Regions from separate parts of the Herminiimonas glaciei genome, predicted to be linked through region 3. Evidence: predicted binding sites of a transcription regulator. Region 3 holds the regulator's gene; each other region holds the start of a gene.
The links. The regulator sigma-54, encoded in region 3, starts transcription at its own class of promoters, with help from an activator protein. The targets are predictions, from matches to a motif close to TGGCANGNAANCTGCTTT.
Positions count from the first base shown of each region.

Region 1: atzF (allophanate hydrolase) is a predicted target of sigma-54. The motif match lies at 1,458-1,475, and genes of this name have one in related genera.
Region 2: ACFQPC_RS16225 (pilin) is a predicted target of sigma-54. The motif match lies at 1,818-1,835, and genes of this name have one in related genera.

Region 1 is NZ_JBHTBU010000002.1:917,832-924,056, reverse strand. Features, by position in the region: gene ACFQPC_RS15305 (L-lactate permease) at 1-1,065, opposite strand, end outside; gene atzF (allophanate hydrolase) at 1,512-3,308, shown strand; gene ACFQPC_RS15295 (GntR family transcriptional regulator) at 3,335-4,042, shown strand; gene ACFQPC_RS15290 (M24 family metallopeptidase) at 4,043-4,732, opposite strand; gene ACFQPC_RS15285 (GlxA family transcriptional regulator) at 4,941-5,909, shown strand; gene ACFQPC_RS15280 (GlxA family transcriptional regulator) at 6,016-6,225, shown strand, end outside.
Region 2 is NZ_JBHTBU010000002.1:1,117,044-1,123,268, forward strand. Features, by position in the region: gene ACFQPC_RS16215 (Stp1/IreP family PP2C-type Ser/Thr phosphatase) at 80-901, shown strand; gene ACFQPC_RS16220 (FHA domain-containing protein) at 1,007-1,675, shown strand; gene ACFQPC_RS16225 (pilin) at 1,887-2,366, shown strand; gene ACFQPC_RS16230 (tetratricopeptide repeat protein) at 2,500-4,149, shown strand; partial or broken gene ACFQPC_RS16235 (cyclic pyranopterin monophosphate synthase MoaC) at 4,160-4,318, opposite strand; gene ACFQPC_RS16240 (DEAD/DEAH box helicase family protein) at 5,105-6,225, shown strand, end outside.
Region 3 is NZ_JBHTBU010000002.1:626,500-632,724, forward strand. Features, by position in the region: gene ACFQPC_RS13805 (pilus assembly protein) at 1-51, shown strand, start outside; gene ACFQPC_RS13810 (hypothetical protein) at 67-690, shown strand; gene hpf (ribosome hibernation-promoting factor, HPF/YfiA family) at 770-1,123, opposite strand; gene ACFQPC_RS13820 (RNA polymerase factor sigma-54) at 1,227-2,699, opposite strand; gene lptB (LPS export ABC transporter ATP-binding protein) at 2,718-3,458, opposite strand; gene lptA (lipopolysaccharide transport periplasmic protein LptA) at 3,460-4,014, opposite strand; gene lptC (LPS export ABC transporter periplasmic protein LptC) at 4,060-4,656, opposite strand; gene ACFQPC_RS13840 (KdsC family phosphatase) at 4,653-5,192, opposite strand; gene ACFQPC_RS13845 (KpsF/GutQ family sugar-phosphate isomerase) at 5,192-6,220, opposite strand.

The DNA.
Region 1 (6,225 bases), 290 kb from region 3:
CACATGTGGATGCAAGGCTACCGGTGGCATCTTTTGCGTCAACATATGCAACCACGGCCATTCAAAGCGCAATACCGACAAACCATCGAGCATCTTCTTCCAGCCCGGCACCCCCCACAGGAATACCAGTACCGACAGGATGAACCATGGCAACCACGCACGGATCACCGTCTCCCGGCTATGCGTATGGATCACCGATGGCTGCTGTTGCTGCGCTGCTGCCTTGAACTTGCCGGCGGCGGAGGTCCAGATATTGGCCGGCTTCCATACTTTCAGGAACAGGGTCAGCAAGACCATCGATGAGATCGCCGCACCGACGTCCACCAACCACGGTCCGTGGAAATTCGAAATCAGGTATTGCGGTACCGCGAACGCGGCAGCAGCCACCAGGATCGCAGGCCACACCGCAAGCATCCCGCGGAAACCACAGAAAGCCCAGATCAGCCAGAACGGCACCAACATCGAAAACACCGGCAACTGGCGTCCGACCATGCCGGACAATTGCAGCATATCGAGCCCGGTTACACCGGCCAGTGCAATGATAGGCGTACCAAGTGCACCGAATGCAACTGGTGCGGTATTCGCAATCAGCGACAAGCCCGACGCCGCCAAAGGTGCAAAGCCGAGGCCGATCAGCATCGCACCGGTCACGGCAACCGGCGTACCAAAGCCGCCCGCACCTTCAAAGAAAGCGCCGAAGGAAAATGCCACCAGCAACAGCTGCAAACGGCGGTCTGTCGTAATGCCGGTGATGCTTTCCTGCAGTACCTTGAAGTAGCCTTTACGTTCGGTCAGCTGGTACAAAAAGATGACGTTGAGAATGATCCAGCCTATCGGCATCAAACCATTCGCAGCACCGAAAGCTGCCGACGATAGCGCAGACGAAGCCGGCATCGTGAAACAAAAAACCGCGACAACAATTGCCGATGCCAAACCAAGCAGCGCGGCAATATGCGCCCTGATATGAAAGAAAGCCAGTGCCGACAACATGACGACGACGGGTACTGCCGCCGCCAGTGTTGAAAGCCAAGCATTGTTGAAAGGATCGTACACATGAGACCACATCATTTTGTCTCCCAGAAAATGGGGGTAATCGTTAGAAGGCTGTGACGCCCACTGCATTTTTTAATTTGATTTCAAGCCGGACAGCGACGCAAATTCTGTCATAGCTGATTCGTGCGAAGGCGTGAAAAAGATGCAATCCGATATGAAGCAAAATGAAATTTGCTATGAAAGAGGATGTCGTCCCCAATAGAAATTTCACGTGAGAACAACAACAGAAAAAGAAATATGAAGAGGGCCGGAGTGCGAAAAAAAACAGGCAGGAATTGCTCGTACTAAGCTTCGATCCAACAAACGCACTCGAAGGGTGCGCAACTGCACCAAGGCGGTCCACGCAATCCCATCGCATCGCCGGGGCAGGCTCAGGGCAAGGGCAAAAAACTGGTTTTTTCCCATGGCATGACTCATGCTAAGACAAATACAAACTTGTATACATGGGAGTATTCAAAATGTTGGGATGGACGATAGTCGATTGGCAAACTGCTTACCGCGATGGCGCAACACCAGCGGCTTTACTGGCAACACTACTGAATGGCCTGGCCGGCGATGATGCAGCCTGGATCACGCTGATTGATCAGCCCTATCTTGCGGCGCAGCTACAAGCACTGGAAGCGCGTCGCCTGGCAAATCCTGATTTGGCGACACTGCCCTTGTATGGCGTGCCCTTTGCCGCGAAAGACAATATCGATGTGGCAGGCATACGCACCACAGCCGCCTGCCCCGAATTCGCTTACATCGCAGAACAACACGCCACCGTCGTGCAACGCTTGCTGGATGCCGGTGCGATTGTCATTGGTAAAACCAATCTCGATCAATTCGCCACTGGCCTGGTCGGCATACGCTCGCCTTACGGCGCAGTGCCGAATAGCTTCGATCCGGAATACGTATCCGGCGGCTCCAGCTCCGGCTCCGCTTCGGTCGTGGCACGCGGCCTGGTACCGTTTTCACTCGGTACCGACACCGCGGGCTCGGGTCGCGTACCGGCCGGCCTCAACAATATCGTCGGCCTTAAACCAACCGTCGGTTCACTTAGCGGACGCGGCGTGGTACCGGCTTGCCGCACACTGGATTGCGTGTCTATTTTTGCCACCACGGTGGCTGACGCAGAACTCGTATTCACACAGGCCGCTGGCTTCGATGCGGCGGATGCATATTCACGTACACGCCCGGAACATGTGTTGACCAAGCTGCCGGCCAAGCCGCGTTTCGGCATCCCGGCCCAACCCGAATTTTATGGTGACACCATCGCAGCCGCTGCGTATGCGCAGGCACTGGAAGCGGTACGCGCCAGCGGTGCGGTATGTATTCCACTCGATTTTTCCTTATTCGATCAAGTCACTACCTTGCTCTATGACGGTCCATGGGTAGCCGAGCGTTATGCGGCAATTGAAGCCTTCGCCGAAGAACACAGCGATGCCATCCATCCCGTTGTGCGCGACATCATCTTTCGCGCCCGCGAATTCTCGGCAACAGATACCTTCAATGCGCAATACAAGCTGGCCGACCTCAAACGCGCTGCCGACAAAATCATGGCTTCGGTCGATGCCTTGCTGGTACCGACCGCAGCGACGCATTACAAGATCGCCGAGGTCGCGGCCGACCCGGTCCGCCGTAACAGCCATATGGGCAAGTACACCAACTTCGTCAACCTGCTGAACTGGTGCGCGCTGGCGGTACCGGCCAATCTGCGTAGCGACGGCCTGCCCTTTGGCCTTACGCTGATCGGTCCGGCCTGGTCGGACCATGCACTGGCCGCCTTCGGTAAACACTGGCAGGCACTGACCGGCTTGCCGCGAGGCGCCACCGGACAGCCTTACATGCCGCCGGCAGCCACCACGGACAAGCATGAGGTGCCGGCTGGTCACCTGCGGGTCGCCGTGGTCGGTGCACACCTGACAGGCATGCCGCTGAACCGCGAACTGACCGAACGTAAAGCCATCCTGGTGGAAAGTGCACAGACCGCCGATAGCTATCGCCTGTACACACTGGCTGGAACCACGCCACCCAAACCAGGGCTGGCACGCAGCAAGGATGGCGCGGCGATTACGGTGGAATTATGGGATATCCCCCTGCCGGCCTTCGGCTCATTTGTCGCCGGGGTACCCGCACCATTGGGAATAGGCACGCTGGAGTTAAGTGACGGCCGGCTGGTCAAAGGTTTCATCTGTGAACCGTATGCACTGGAAAGCGCACAAGACATCACTTCCTTCGGTGGCTGGCGCGCATATTGCAACAGGGCTGCCTGAACTGATTCTTTCGGAAACCATGTACCATGATACCCAAGCTCAAATTTGCCAAAGTCCTGCCTGACAGTCTCGCTTCGCAAGCCTATACCCGGCTGAAGGCGGACATTTTCGACTTCCACTTCCTGCCCGGCGACCGTTTCAGCGAAAACGAGATGAGCGAACGCCTGCAAATGAGTCGCACACCGGTACGGGAAGCCCTGTTCCGCCTGCAACGTGAAGGCTATGTCGAAGTCTTGCACAAGAGCGGCTGGCAAATCCGCCCTTTCGATTTCCAGATGTTCGAACAGCTCTACGATGTGCGCAGCGTACTCGAATGTGCGGCGGTCGAACAACTGTGCGCGATGCCGGAAGCGCCACCACTATTGCAACAACTGGCAGAACTCTGGTTCGTGCCGGAACATGAACGTATCACTGATGTACCCACACTCTCGGTACATGACGAACGTTTCCATGAACAATTGGTGGAAGCCAGTGGCAATGCGGAAATGGCGCGCATCCATCACGACATCACCGAACGCATACGCGTTATACGGCGGCTGGAATTCACGAAGGAAATGCGCATAGAAGTAACCTACACCGAACATGCGCACATCCTGCGTGCCATCATAGAAAAACGCAGCTGCCAGGCGAAAGACCTGCTGCGCGCCCACATCGCATTGAGCCAATCCGAAGTGAAGAAAATCACTATCCAGATGTTGCACCAGGCGCGACTGGCGGCGCAGCTATCGGCCTGACTATTTGGGATAGCTGCCGTCATCCAGCAGCATGTCTTCAAAGAAGGCGCCGAACTGCTTTTCTGGATGACGGATATGGATTTCCAGTATCCAGCGCATCGCTGACGGTGTTGCCTCGAATTCAGCCAACGAACCGGTATGTATCGCAGCATGCGGAAAATCCGATACGCGATGGCCGGGCAAGTCGAAATTCAATTCCCATCCACGTTGCTTCGCTTGCTGTTCCGCATATTGATACAGTTCATGACCGCTGGCCTTTTCCGCCAGCCACATCTTGCGTACTGCATGGAAAATTGCTTCGGCATCCAATGCGCAACGTGTGTACTCTTCGTTCTGCCCGACCACGAAGGACGCACCGCCATCACCTTCCCATGCTTCAAAGCGTGGCGCCATATCGATAAAGAAAATATCGTTTTCCTGCAATACCACGCCCGGCTCGGATGCCTGCTTCATCGCCTTCATCGTATTTTTGCCAAAGCGGATACGCGTCGGGTGCCAGGTTAGGTCCAGGCCGGAAGCGATCAGCGTGCGCTTCGCCATATCGACCGCGTCTTCTTCCACCATTCCCGGCCGCACCAGGGCGGCGATGGCACGTATCGCTTCGCGTGTTTTGGCGCGTGCCTGCAACATGCCGTCTACTGAAAAAGCCGGACCTACCCGCTCCGCGCTGGCTACTGCTGTTTCCGTCATCATTTTTCTCCCGATCAAAATCCTGGCTGAGCACTTCAAAATAAAGTGCATCACAGCTGTAAGCAGTATGCGAAACAGGGAGAAAAAGCGAAATCACCGCATGGGACGGACGGCTGACAAGCATGGTGGAAATCCTGCCAAGCAAGCGTAAAACCATGCAAGTTGCTGCCAGTCGCGTTATCGTGGAGTCCTGAAAAAGGATATTGCAATGCCTACCGTCGCCATACTTGTTTTCCCCGGGGCACAAGCACTCGATGTGTCCGGCCCGCTGGATGTTTTTTCCGAAGCAAACCGCTTCCTGGAAAATGAGCAGCGCTATCAGCTGACCGTGATCGGGAGCACGCACGGCTTGATGCAGTGCTCGAACGGCTTGCCTATCGCTGCGCATAAACACTACAGCGAAGTGGATACGGCATTCGACCTGATCCTGGTTGCGGGCGGCCCCGAACTACCGCAACAGCCGCGGGACGAAGCCTTGCTGGCCTGGCTGCACTCCTGTGCGCTGCGTTCCGGCAAATACGGTTCCATCTGTAATGGTGCATTCCTGCTGGCACACGCCGGCCTGTTGGACGACAAGACCATTACTACCCACTGGAATGATGCGGCGCTGCTGGCACGCATGTTCCCCGCCACCAGGGTCGATGCCGACCGCATCTTTTTACAGGATGGGAATTTGTACACGTCGGCAGGGGTCACCGCCGGCATTGATTTATCGCTCTATCTCCTGTCGCAGGAAAGTGGTGCCGAAGTATCGCTGAATGTCGCCAAGCGCCTGGTGGTCTTCATGCAGCGGCGCGGTGGCCAATCGCAGTTCAGCCCCTACCTGACACCCTATGCGGAAGAAAGCTCGCCGGTCAGCATGGTCCAGCAATATGTACTGGCAAACCTGCAGCAGGAACTCAGCGTGGAAATCCTGGCCCGTACGGTGGCGATGAGTCCGCGTAACTTTGCCCGGATCTTTGTCCGTGATACCAAAATCACGCCGGCCGAATTCATAGAAAGCGCACGATTGGATGCAGCCCGTGCCTTGCTGGAGGCAAGCAATGACCCGATGAAGAAGATCGCCTATCTGTGCGGCTTCCATAATGCCAACCAGATGCGCAATGTCTTTGTTAAACGACTGGGGATTACCGCGATGCAATACCGCGCCAACTTTGCCGCCTTCCGCAAATCCTGAGCCTGGGGCGTAATAAGGCCAGCGTGCTACCGGGAGCCGGCATCGGGTATGATTTGCACAGATTTTTACTTATACCGAATTCCACCCTGCTCGCCCGATAATTTTCATGCGCAAAATCACGATAGGCCTCGTCGTCTTCCCCCGCTTCCAGATGCTGGATATTGCAGCGCCAGGCGATGCCTTTGCCGAAGTCAAAGTACTCAGCAATGGCGAATGCGAATATGAAATCCTGACCATCGCCACCACGCGTGGACCGATACAGTCATCCAGTGGCCTGACCATCATGCCGGACCGCACCATCTTCGATCCCTGCCCG
Region 2 (6,225 bases), 490 kb from region 3:
ACGATAGCGCCATCCCGTCTGCAAAGAAGAAAACTGCTTTTCCAACGCCCTGTAATCCAGACATTAAGCCGCCAACCTTATGACGTATTCCGTCGAGCTTCAATTCGCCGCCAAAACCGATACGGGTTTGGTGCGTGCGCATAATGAAGATGCGATAGAAGTCTGCGCTGAGTACAAGGCAGTGGTGCTGGCCGATGGCATGGGTGGTTACAATGCCGGCGAGATTGCCAGTGGCATTGCGACGACGGTATTCCGCGCCGCCCTCGAACAGCAGTTACAGCAAATACAGGACAAAGGACGCGCGGCCAGCAGCAAATCATTGCAGCGCCTGATGGTGGACGCGGTCAGTGCCGCCAATGAACAAATCCTCGAAGTTGCACGCATCCAGCCGCAATACAGTGGCATGGGGACGACGCTGGTCGCAGCCTTATTCCATCATGACCGTATCATCGTCGCGCATGTCGGCGATTCGCGCGCCTATCGTTTCCGGGCCGGTCGGCTTGAGCAAATTACGCGCGATCATTCGCAACTGCAGGAACAGATAGATGCCGGCCTGGTGAGTCCGGAATGGGCGCGTTTTGCCCCGAACAAAAACCTGATCACGCGCGCTCTCGGCGTTGGTGCACACATTGATGTGGACGTGAATGATTACCAGACCGAAGGTGGCGATATCTACCTGCTGTGCTCGGATGGCTTGTCAGATATGTTGGCTGGCGAGCAAATGAGCGCGATGCTGGCCGATAACGATACGGATCTTGAATTATTATGTAGCTCGCTGGTGCAGGCGGCGAATGACAATGGCGGGCGCGATAATATTTCCGTCATCCTGGTGAAAGTCGAAGCCAGTATGCCCGTGCCCCTAAGCTGGTGGCAGCGCATGACAGCCGGTTTTAAATCCTGACTTGGCATAAATCTTGATACGACTGGCTTAAACGCAGCCGTCTTTCAATGGATGTGATGCATTTACAGGATATGTAAAGAAGGTAGAAAGGATGTTGGAATAGTAATGCCCACGATTATTTTGGCGAAAGACGGTATCACCCTGCAGGAATTCTCCTTGCTGAAAGAGCGTACCAGCATAGGGCGGCGCGCCTTCAACGACATCGTCATAGATGCGGCGGGGATTAGTGCCGAACATGCGGTCATCATTGCGCATCCGGTCGGCTGCTATTTTGAAGACCTGGGCAGTACCAATGGGAGCCAGCTCAACGGTCAGCCAGTAAGCAAGCATTTGTTACAGGATAGCGATGTGATCGCATTGGCGACGCACACCATCCGGTACTGTGCGACTGTCGATATGCCGGATTCCGTTGCAGTCGTTTCCGTTAACGAGTCCTTGCCGGAAGATCTGGGTAATATCCAGCAAATTACCGAACCCAGGTATCAAGATCCATTTGAAACAACCATGACGACAAATGCAGTAATCAAAATCCTCAACGGCGCCGGCGCGGGCAAGGAAGTCACGCTGAACAAGGCCCTGACGACCATAGGCCGGCCAGGCCGGCATGTCGCCGTGTTTGCCAGCAGCCCGCAGGGTTACAGCCTGACCCATGTCGAAGGTGACGACTATCCGGTCGTCAATGGCGCATCGATAGGCACCTTGACCCGGCCCTTGAACAACGGCGATCAAATCCACCTGGCGGGTACCGATATCGTGTTCCTCAACGACGCGTAAAAAGCTGTGTTGAGGTCTCGCTGCACTGCCGCAAGACAAATTTTTTAGCCGGATGTGACAAAAATTGGCGCAGGCAGAACCAAAATTGTTACTTTTCGTTAAATAATCGTAACAATTTCACAATGTTTGGCTGAATTTGGGGTGGCACAGCGATTGCTGTATGGGTGACAGGGTGGAAAAGCTACCTGTATTCCCAAACCAGGAGAAAAAGATGAAATCGATGAAAATGATGAAGAAAGCACAAAGCGGTTTTACGCTGATCGAATTGATGATCGTTGTAGCGATTATCGGTATTTTGGCAGCAGTGGCAATTCCACAGTATCAAGATTATGTGACACGTGCGAAGTTGGCGAAAATTATCCCAACGGTTGAGTCGCTTAAGCTGGCAGTTGCTGAGTACAAGCAGGTCAATGGTGATGCTAATATGGGGCTTGATCCTTGGGCAACTTTAGGCTTGACCGCTGCTCCGGGAGAAACGACTGAAGTATCTGCTATTTCTGTTTCTACCACGGGTGAGATTACTGCGACCATGAAGGGTATCGGTGATGCATACAATACTAAAAGTGTCATTTTTGTACCTGCCGCAACCGAGACCCTCGTTACCTGGACCACAAAGTGCAGTGCCACATTGGGTGATGCAAAAGCTGCTGCAATCATGAATAAAGTTTTTGGTCCAACAACAGGTTGCTAATGTAATCATTTGGCAAAAGTTAAAAAGGGCTCCTATGTGAGCCCTTTTTTATTTTCACTCTATAAATAAAAAAATATTCACGTTTGAAAATATGTTATTGAGAATGATAAATAGTGATCGACTTGCAAGTGCTGTGTCCATTCTATTTATTGTTCTATTGAGTTTTCTTTTGTACGGCCAGTTTTTTGATTCCGGGATTATTTTTGACGATCATGGCTTGTTTGCTTCATTAAGAGTCTATGAATTTGCGCAAAATCCATTTGATTTCAAATCGCGGACTTTTCCTTACTTTACCCTTGGATTTATCCAGGTCCTGACTGAAGACCTTGCGGCGAATCGCATTTTTAGCCTGCTACTCCATATCTCGTGTGCAAGCTTGCTGTTTGCGTTGTTACGCAGTTTGCTTACCAGTATTGCTCGCAATTCAACCACGCTTATACGTTCGCAAGCTAGCTTAGTCAGCGCAATCGTCGCAATCAGCTTTGCAATCCATCCTATTGCTGTATACGGCGTTGGGTATCTGGCACAACGAAGCGGCCTTTTCGCGACATTTTTCTGCCTGCTTGCTGTTTGGTTTTACCGCCGTTCCTTTGCGGAAAATCGCACCGTAGATGTCATTACGGCCGCCTTGTTTTACTCACTGGCGGTGCTCTCCAAAGAGCATGCAATCATGCTGCCTGCCGCGATCTTGCCCCTGGCAGTCTTATATGACGGAGGCTGGCAGGCAAAATTCAAGCGTATGGCTTTGTTTTTGCTGCTTTGTTCTCCAGCCGCGCTGACAGTACTGTTCTCCACCATACATATTGTGGCAAGTAGTTATGAGCCGGATATTGCAACTATCCTGCCCAAAATGCAGGAAATGGCAGTGGTGGAACAAGTTCAGAGTCAGTGGTGGACCAGCATTGTCCTGCAAGCGGGTTTCTTTTTCGATTACCTGGCATTCTGGATCGTGCCGGATGTACGGTTTCTGTCTGCCGATATGCGTTTTGATTTTGCGCATATCTGGTCGTCCTGGTGGGTATACCCCAAGGCTTTCCTTTTTTTTGCATCGCCTGTCATCGCACTTTATTTTTTGCGCAAGAAGGGTTGGCTCGCACTTTTTTGCTGCGGCTTTTTATATTCGTGGTTCTTGTTTATGACGGAACTGGCTGCGGTGCGTTTTCAGGAACCATTCGTTTTATATCGTAGTTATCTCTGGGCGCCGGGTTACATGATGATGTTGGCCGCGGTGTGTGCACGCATACCGCGACGCTGGTTGATATTGGGAGCGATTCCCGTATTTGTGGTTTTCTTCATGCTGGCCATGGATCGTTTGACCAGTCTTTCTAGTGAAGCGAATGTATGGAAGGATGCGGCTGCCAAGCTGGCATCGCCGACTTTGGTGGGCAGCGATCGCATTTTCTATAATCGTGGCCTGGCGTATATGCGTGAAAAGAAATATGAGGACGCGATCGCCGATTTTTCGCGCACACTGCAATTGAACCCCAAGGTTGGGCAGGCTTACTATAGCCGCGCCCGTGCTTATTATGCGCTGGATAAATATACGGCAGCATTGTCCGATCTTGACCAGGTCTTGTTGCTTGGTCCGGCGAATGCTTCTGCCTACTATACGCGTGGTTTGATTCTGGAGCGTCTTAGCTGCATGGCGGCGGCCAGGAAGGCTTTCGTTGCCAGTTTTGCCGCAGGTAACCGGTTTGCGAAACTGAAACTAAATGATCTTGATGAAAACAAGGATGTAGTGGAGAAGAAGGACAAGTCCAAACCTGGCACCTGCCCTGATTAAACGGGACGATTTAGATAGCGCTCAAATTACCGTCTATAGTCGACCAGCTCCCGGACTTTCCACCATGCTTTTCTTCCACGCGGATGTCTGACATCACCATCCCCCGGTCTACCGCCTTGCACATATCGTAAATCGTCAACAAACCGATTTGCACGGCGGTCAGGGCTTCGTCTTGAAACCGTTGCTACGCTTATGTTTCAAGCGGATTTGACATTGGGAATTACAAATCAAAATTTCGCTAAATTCATGAATTTTGTTCAACGCACTTGGACAGAATTTGGACAGGATTTTGGCCCGATCCTGTAGCTAGCATACGATAACCTCACCCTTTGTTCAACAGGAAGACTGCTGTACTGCGGCAAGATGTTCGGATACTTCATACTGGCCCGCACGTTTGTCGGCGTAAATGAATTCGAGACGTAGTCGGATAGTGAACGAGCGAACCATCTTTTTTTATGCGGCGTTCAGTTGATGGGAGCTGAGTCTGAGGTCCGATCTGATCGAGCTTGCTTAAGCGTTGTGTCGGAACGACAGGTAGTTTTTTCTTTTTTTAACGTCAATTTTACGGATTGCCAATGAATATTGATGGTCTAGCTTTTCGCATCAAAAATCAGTCGGCATGTCACAATTTTTCAGATTGTAATACCACTTCAATTTTGCTTTAATTGAGATTGTACTGAATTTACGTTGCTGGCTTCCAGCGTCGTCAAGTGTTGCGATACCCCGAAGGTAATAGGGTGCGACACCGCTCTCGGTAACGAGATCGAAGGAATATGTTCAGGTTTTCTGGGCGAACTTGGCAAGAGGGCAACCTCGAACCGCACCTCTTCTTAGCGGGAAGCAACTTCCTGCGATTCGGTGTGCTAAGTCTATTTTTGAACCATTTATTGGCTCAAAGGGACTTTTGCATTCGCCGTTTTGGTAAATCAAGTTCCCTGCGGCCTGGAAGCTTGATATGAATTTAGTAACACCAATAAGCCTTGCGTCATCACAGCGGGCACAGGCAGTAACAGTATTAAATCCGTTTGATCGCAGTCACGTCACCGTAAAGCGTTATAGGCTTGACGAGTCTGGTGCTGTGGTGTGTGACGCATACGGTAACGCATCCTCTTTTTACCATTGCCAGCATCCAATCTCTGATATCCATACCTTGGGAGCATTGATTGCGACGCTTAGCGCCAGCAGAGATGCAATTCTCATTCGAGGTTTGGCGAAGCCTGAATTACACAGGGTAGCGTCAAGAAACACCGAAAATTTTCAAGAAGCCCCCGCTGGTTGTCAGTGGGTGATGATTGATTTCGATAATCTCCCGTTACCGTTAGGAATGAATCCTACAGGGCGAGATGCGATCGAATATTGTGTTACCAAGCTCCCGCCAGAATTCCGCAGCGCCAGTTACTTTTTTCAGCACAGCTCAAGCGCTGGCATCGTAGCAGCCGACGGCATTGCATATAAGAACAAAACGGGCCTGAATGCACACGTGTTTTTTTGGTTGGATAGTCCGATACCCGGCAATTTGCTTGCTGCGTACTTGCAAGACTATTGCATTGACACGGGGTTTTACGACAAAGTAAGAAACAAAGGCAGTGTGCCGATGATTCGGTACGGCGTGGACTTATCCGTAATAAAGACAGCTGTGCAGCCTCACTATGTCGGTCTTCCGATTATCGAAGCGGGGGTCACTTGCACACTTAACGCAACAGGCAGGCAGGGGCTGGTGCAGAAATATAGTGACGCTGTTGTTATACCTGCATTCAGGTCAGATATCGAGCGGATTGTCGCCCAGAAGCACCGCTTGCTGCGTGAAGATTGGTGTAGAGAATGTGGACTGATTAAGGTTCGCTCAGTCACCAAATTGGCAAACGGTGGGGTAGCTGTCTCTATGCATTTTACCAATCCTGATGCAACTGCCAGAACGGGGCGAGAATTTTTGCGTGCAGAATTTTATGGCCAAGACGGTAACGCTATTCGGCTTTACTTTGCTGACGAAGGAACGCCAGGAAGTTGGTGCGTAGTCAAAACAAAACCTCAGCTTGCATTCCGCTTTGGTGACGGCGCAACATTACACTTGAAGGA
Region 3 (6,225 bases):
TCCCTCAAAGGTGCGCGTCGCGTCTCCTGGCAAGAGTTGATTGTTGATTAGTGTCCGTCAAATGTAATGGCGCAATATTTCATGAAACTGGCGCGACGCCCTTGTGAGTTGTCGGCAGGCTTGCTTGCAGTGCTTGCACATATATTATTGGTCGTCTATTTCGCGACCGCGACGGTGGGTAATTCTGTTGCAGGGGCGATGACACAGCGCGTGGTGGACGTTGCATTGCAGGAGGGACGGGCGAGTATTCTTGCCGTTTCGCAGCAAACCTCGTCTGTTGTCAGGAAGAGTGTGGAAGTAGCACGGGAAGCAGTTGCGGCCGCGCCCATATTGCCGCATCTGCCTGACGCCAGCTTGCGCGGCCAACATTACTTTGCGTCAAGCGAGCTGACGCAAAAACCTTTGGTCGCGGTCGATATTCCGGAAAATTTTGCCTTACTGGTGCCGGGGGCACCTGATCAAGTGGCGGTTTTACGCTTGTTAATAAGTGAATACGGGGATGTCGACCAGGCGCTCATTGAAGATACTGTGGTGCCGCTTGATACGGAAGAGATATTGTCCGCCACTTTCAAGAAAGTAAAATTTCATCCCGGCGAAATCAATGGACGTACAGTCAAAAGCCAGCTCAGGATCGCAATCCGCCTGGGTGAAGAAGTCACTGCAGCCAGCAATGAAATAGGCCTGCGATGACGCAGCAAGCGGACACAAAAAAGGGCGCAATCTGCGCCCTTCATTTCATCCGGCCGATTTGCCCGGCCTTGCCTTTAGCTTAAGGCGTTACAGCGTCTGACGCATCCGGCAATCGTTTGATCGCATCGTGTTGATGGTCTTGCTGTTTGGTTTTGTATTTGATCACTTGTCGATCGAGCTTGTCGATCAGTGTATCAATGGCAGCGTATAAATTATCTGCGATACTTTCCGCGTGCAGATCCTTGCCTCTCACTCGCAAGTTAATTTCCGCCCTTTGGCGTTTTTCTTTCTCGGGAAGATTGTCTACAGTCAGGATGACTGCAATATCGATAACGTGATCAAAATGTCGTTTGATGCGCTCCAATTTACCTTGTACATATTCGCGGATGGCGGGGGTCAATTCGAGGTGATGTCCACTGATTGTGAGATTCATACAGTGCTCCTATGAAAGTCACTGGAGGTTATGCGCGTCTTGTTAAGTGACTACGCCGAACACAGCAACGTATAACTACAACAAAAACTACAAAGGACGATATCTACAACGACTTGCGCAGATTGACCGGTGGGATCTTCAGGGCTTCGCGGTATTTTGCTACTGTCCGTCGCGCTACCACCATGCCTTGTTCTGCCAGCATGTCGGCAATCTTGCTATCAGAGAATGGAATTTTCGGGTCTTCAGCTCCTATCAATTGTTTGATCAGTGCCCGTATCGCCGTCGACGAAGCTTCACCACCGGCTTCTGTTGCGACATGGCTGCCGAAAAAGTATTTCAATTCGAACATCCCGTGGGGAGTCAGCATGTACTTCTGGGTGGTTACACGTGAAATAGTACTCTCGTGTAGACCCAGTGTATCAGCTATTTCACGTAAAACAAGCGGTCTCATTGCGACCGCACCGTGCGAAAAGAAGTTCCTCTGACGTTCAACAATTGCCTCTGCGACACGCAGGATGGTGTCGAAGCGCTGACGCATATTCTTGATTAACCATTTTGCTTCTTGCAACTGGGAACCAAGCGATGCCTCGCCCTTGCTTTGCTTCAAAATGTTGGCATACATGCTATTAACGCGCAGCCGTGGCATCACGTCGTGGTTCAGCATGACTTGCCAGCCGCTACGGGTACGTTTGACGATGACGTCAGGCACCACATAGTCGGAAGCATCCGTTGCAAAAATGGAACCTGGATGCGGATTGCATTGCTTGATGATGGCTTGTGCTTCGCGCAAGTCTTCGTCATCGCAATCCAGTGCCTTGCGCAATTTGTTGAAGTCGCGCTGGGCGAATAGCGGCAAGTGATTTTCCACGATGGCGAGGGCCATGCGGCGGGTCACCATTGCCACTTTGGGCATACGTTTGATTTGCAGTGCCAGGCATTCGGCAGCATCACGCGCACCTACGCCCGGTGGATCGAAGCTCTGCAACATTTTGAGAGAGATCTGCAGTTCTTCCAGTTCGATCTCCAGCTCTTCCGGCAGGCGGGCATGGATTTCTTCCAGCTCTTCTTCCAGATAGCCATTGTCATTCAATGCATCAATGATTAACTCAAGCAGCGCACGGTCGCGGTGTTCGCGTACGGTAACGCGCATTTGTTCGAGCAGATGCTCACGCAAGGTTGTTTCATGCGCTTCGAGTTGCGGGCGGGCATCATCGTCCTCCGGGGCCTTGGAGGTGCGTGCTACATCGTCGAAACTCCATTCGCTGTCACCGCTTGACGCTTCCGGCAAATCGGGCGCGTCGGAGCCGCCTTCGCTATCCGGGGTTTGGGGGGTATTGGCTTCGATGCTGGCGCCTTCCGGCGTCGTGCCGCTGGCACCGATGGCACCGTCAGCCAGCAGGCGTACTGCATGATCCAGCGGATCATCGGTACGTTCCAGCATCGGGTTGTCGGCAAGAATCTGTTCCAGTTCCTGATGCAATTCAAGAGTCGATAACTGCAGCAGGCGGATCGATTGCTGCAGTTGTGGCGTAAGTGCCAGGTGTTGCGAGACTCGTAGTTGCAGGGATTGCTTCATAGATGTTTTTTCTTCCGCTTACATGCGGAAATGTTCACCTAAGTAGACGCGCCGTACCGATTCATTGGCGATGATGTCGTCCGGTCGTCCGCTGGCCAATACCGCACCCTGGTTAATGATGTAAGCGCGATCGCAGATGCCCAGTGTTTCGCGCACATTGTGATCGGTGATCAGCACGCCGATGCCACGTTCTTTGAGGAAACGCACAATGCGCTGGATTTCAATCACCGCGATAGGGTCGACACCTGCAAACGGTTCATCGAGCAGGACGAAACGCGGATTGGTCGCCAATGCACGGGCAATTTCGACCCGGCGGCGTTCACCACCGGATAGCGACATCGCCTGGTTTTCGCGCAGCTTTTCAATTTGCAAATCGGCCAGCAAGGTGTCCAGGCGCTGTTCCAGTTGCGACGAGTTCAATGCCTTGCCGTTGACGCGCTGCAATTCAAGCACAGCGCGGATATTGTCTTCGACGCTGAGCTTGCGGAAGACCGATGCTTCCTGCGGCAGGTAGGACAGGCCGAGTTGTGCGCGCTTGTGGATAGGCAGGCGCGAGATGTCGACGCCATCCAGTTCGATGCGGCCGGCATCAGACGGTACCAGGCCCACGATCATGTAGAAGGAAGTGGTCTTGCCGGCGCCGTTAGGGCCGAGCAAACCGATCACTTCGCCGCTTTCAACTTGCAATGCGACATCGCGCACAACCTGGCGCGCGCCATAGCTTTTCTGGAGTCCGTTAACGATCAGCTTGCTAGACATCTTATTTTGCCTTTGTATCTGCGGCACGCGGTTGGATTACGGCCTTGATGCGGCCGGCACCTTGTTTGCTGTCGCCGCTTGACGTGTTATGTACGGTAAAGAATTCAGCGCGTGTGTCGTAGGAGATGAATTCGCCTTCGACTTCATCGGTGGGCTTGCCGTTTTCCAGGCGACGCATGCGGGCCTTGGAAAACAACTTCATGATTTCGGCCTTGTCATCGTATTCAATGCGTTCAGCCTGGCCTTCTATCCATTGGTCCGGACCGCCATCGCGCTTTTGCTTGAAGTTAGCCAGCGTATCGGAGGAGCCGTATAGCGTGATGAATTGATAGCCGGCCGGGTCTTGCTTGACCACCATCTTGTTGGCTTTCATCAGGATGGTGCCGCGGGTTAACACGACATTGCCGGTGAAGGTGTTGATCTGCTTGATGTCGTCGTATTCCATTTTATTGGCTTCGACATTGGTGGGCTTGGTGGCATCGGCCTTTTCGGCAAAGGAGCCGACCGTTGTGCCCAAGCCGCAGAGAACCAGAAGTACGGAAAGGAAGCGTTTCATGAAAGTTCTCTAAATGAATGCGTCGGATAAAAATCGTCTATGCGCTTAGCGCGGATGTGCGGCTTGATACTGCGCATTAACATTGCTGGATAAATTGAATTCGCCGGTTGCATTATTGGCGAACATACCGCTGCCGTTCAATGTCGATGTGCCGACTTTGATATCGACATGCTTGGGCGTCTTCATGATCTCATCATCCGGCAGGATCAGCAGGTACGAGGTCTTGAGCTGGAAGTGCTGTGAGCCCGCTGCCGGTGGCCGGTCGATCAGGACGTTGTCATACATATGCACTTCGGTATTGTCCTTTTCCACCAGGGCGCGCTCCGAGCGGCTGACCATCGGTTGTCGCCCCTTGCTGAAGCTGTACATGACCGGCTTCTGGATCTGGTAGGAATTATCCAGTGGGTAATGCTTCATCTCGGTGCCGGTCAGGTTATAGCGTGCAGTGCCATCCTTGCCCATACGGACAAAATTGAATTTTTCTGCATAGAAGTCAGGTTCGCTGCGTTGTTTGGCCGGCAGTGTTTCGTCGGTTTGGCGACGCATGACTTCGACCAGCCAGAAACTGCCGAATGCCAATGCCGCACTGAGTGCAATCAGTACGACCAGGCGCACGGTGTTGGTGGGGCGCAGCGCTTTCATGCAAGATACGGCGCCAGTGCCGCCTCGTAGTTGCCTTGCGCGCGCAGGATGAAGTCACATAGTTCGCGTGCTGCTCCGCGGCCGCCGCCAGCCTGGGTCACATAATGCACGCGTGAACGTACTTCTGCATGGGCGTTCGGCACGCTGGCGGCAAAGCCGACGCGCATCAGAATCGGCAAATCGATGACGTCGTCGCCGATGAAGCCGCAGGCGTCTGCCGTGGTATTCGTTTGTGTTAACAGCTGTTCAAAGGCGCTGCGTTTGTCGTGTATGCCCTGGAACACATGGTGTATGCCGAGATCGCTGGCACGGCGCAGCACGATAGGTGACTGGCGTGCGCTGATGATCGCGGTCGAGACACCGGATTGCTGCAGTAATTTGATGCCATGCCCGTCGAGCACATTGAAGGTCTTGCTGATTTCGCCTTCCGGACCAAAGTGCAGGCTGCCATCGGTCAGTATGCCGTCCACGTCAAAAATCATCAGCCGCACATTGGCGGCACGTTGGCTGGCGACGGTGTCCTTGGGCGCGCTCATCAAATTACTTTCGCACGCGTCAGGTCATGGATGTGCAATGCGCCGACCAGTTTGCCGCCGGCATCGGTGACCAGCAACTGGTTGATGCGATAGGTTTCCATCATATCAACCGCGGCGACCGCCAATTGATCCGGATGAACGCTGCGTGGATTCGCGTGCATGACTTCAGCAATCGAGAGCTTGGAGAAATCCTGCTGGGTTTCAATCAGGCGGCGTAAGTCGCCATCGGTAAACACGCCAATGGCACGGCCTTCAGCATCGACTACCGCAGTCATCGCCATGCCTTTCTTGCTGCTTTCCAGCAGCGCAGCGTACAGCGTCGCGTCCTTGGCAACGGTAGGGATGGCTTCGCCGGTGCGCATTACATCGCGTACATGTGTCAACAAACGACGACCGAGGGCACCGCCCGGATGCGAGCGGGCGAAATCTTCTTCGCCAAAACCGCGCGCATCCAGCAGCGCCACGGCGAGCGCATCGCCGAGTGCTAGGGTGGCGGTGGTGCTGGCGGTCGGTGCCAGGTTGAGCGGGCAGGCTTCCTTGTCGATATGGACGTTCAAATGAACGTCAGCCTGTATCGCCAGGTTGGAAGCGTCGTTGCCGGTAATGGTAATCAGGCGTGCGCCCATGCGTTTGATGGTCGGCACGATGCCGAGTAATTCGCCGGCTTCGCCAGAATAAGAGATTCCGATCAGGACATCGTCGGCGGTAATCATGCCAAGGTCGCCATGCGATGCTTCCGCCGCGTGCACGAAGAAGGCCGGCGTACCGGTCGAAGCCAGTGTTGATGCTATTTTGCGTGCGATATGCCCGGATTTGCCGATGCCGGATACCACCACCCGGCCTTTGCAATTCAACAGCAGGGTGACGGCCTGGATGAATTGTTGGCTGGTCTTGCTGGTGATGCGTTCTTTTAGTGCGAGGATGGCGTCTGCTTCGATTTGCAGCGTGTCGCAAGCAAATTGCAAGGCGCGCGCGGTGCTTTGGGCATCAAAAGTTGCCGGTGGGTTTGGGGCATGGGATACACTCATGCTCG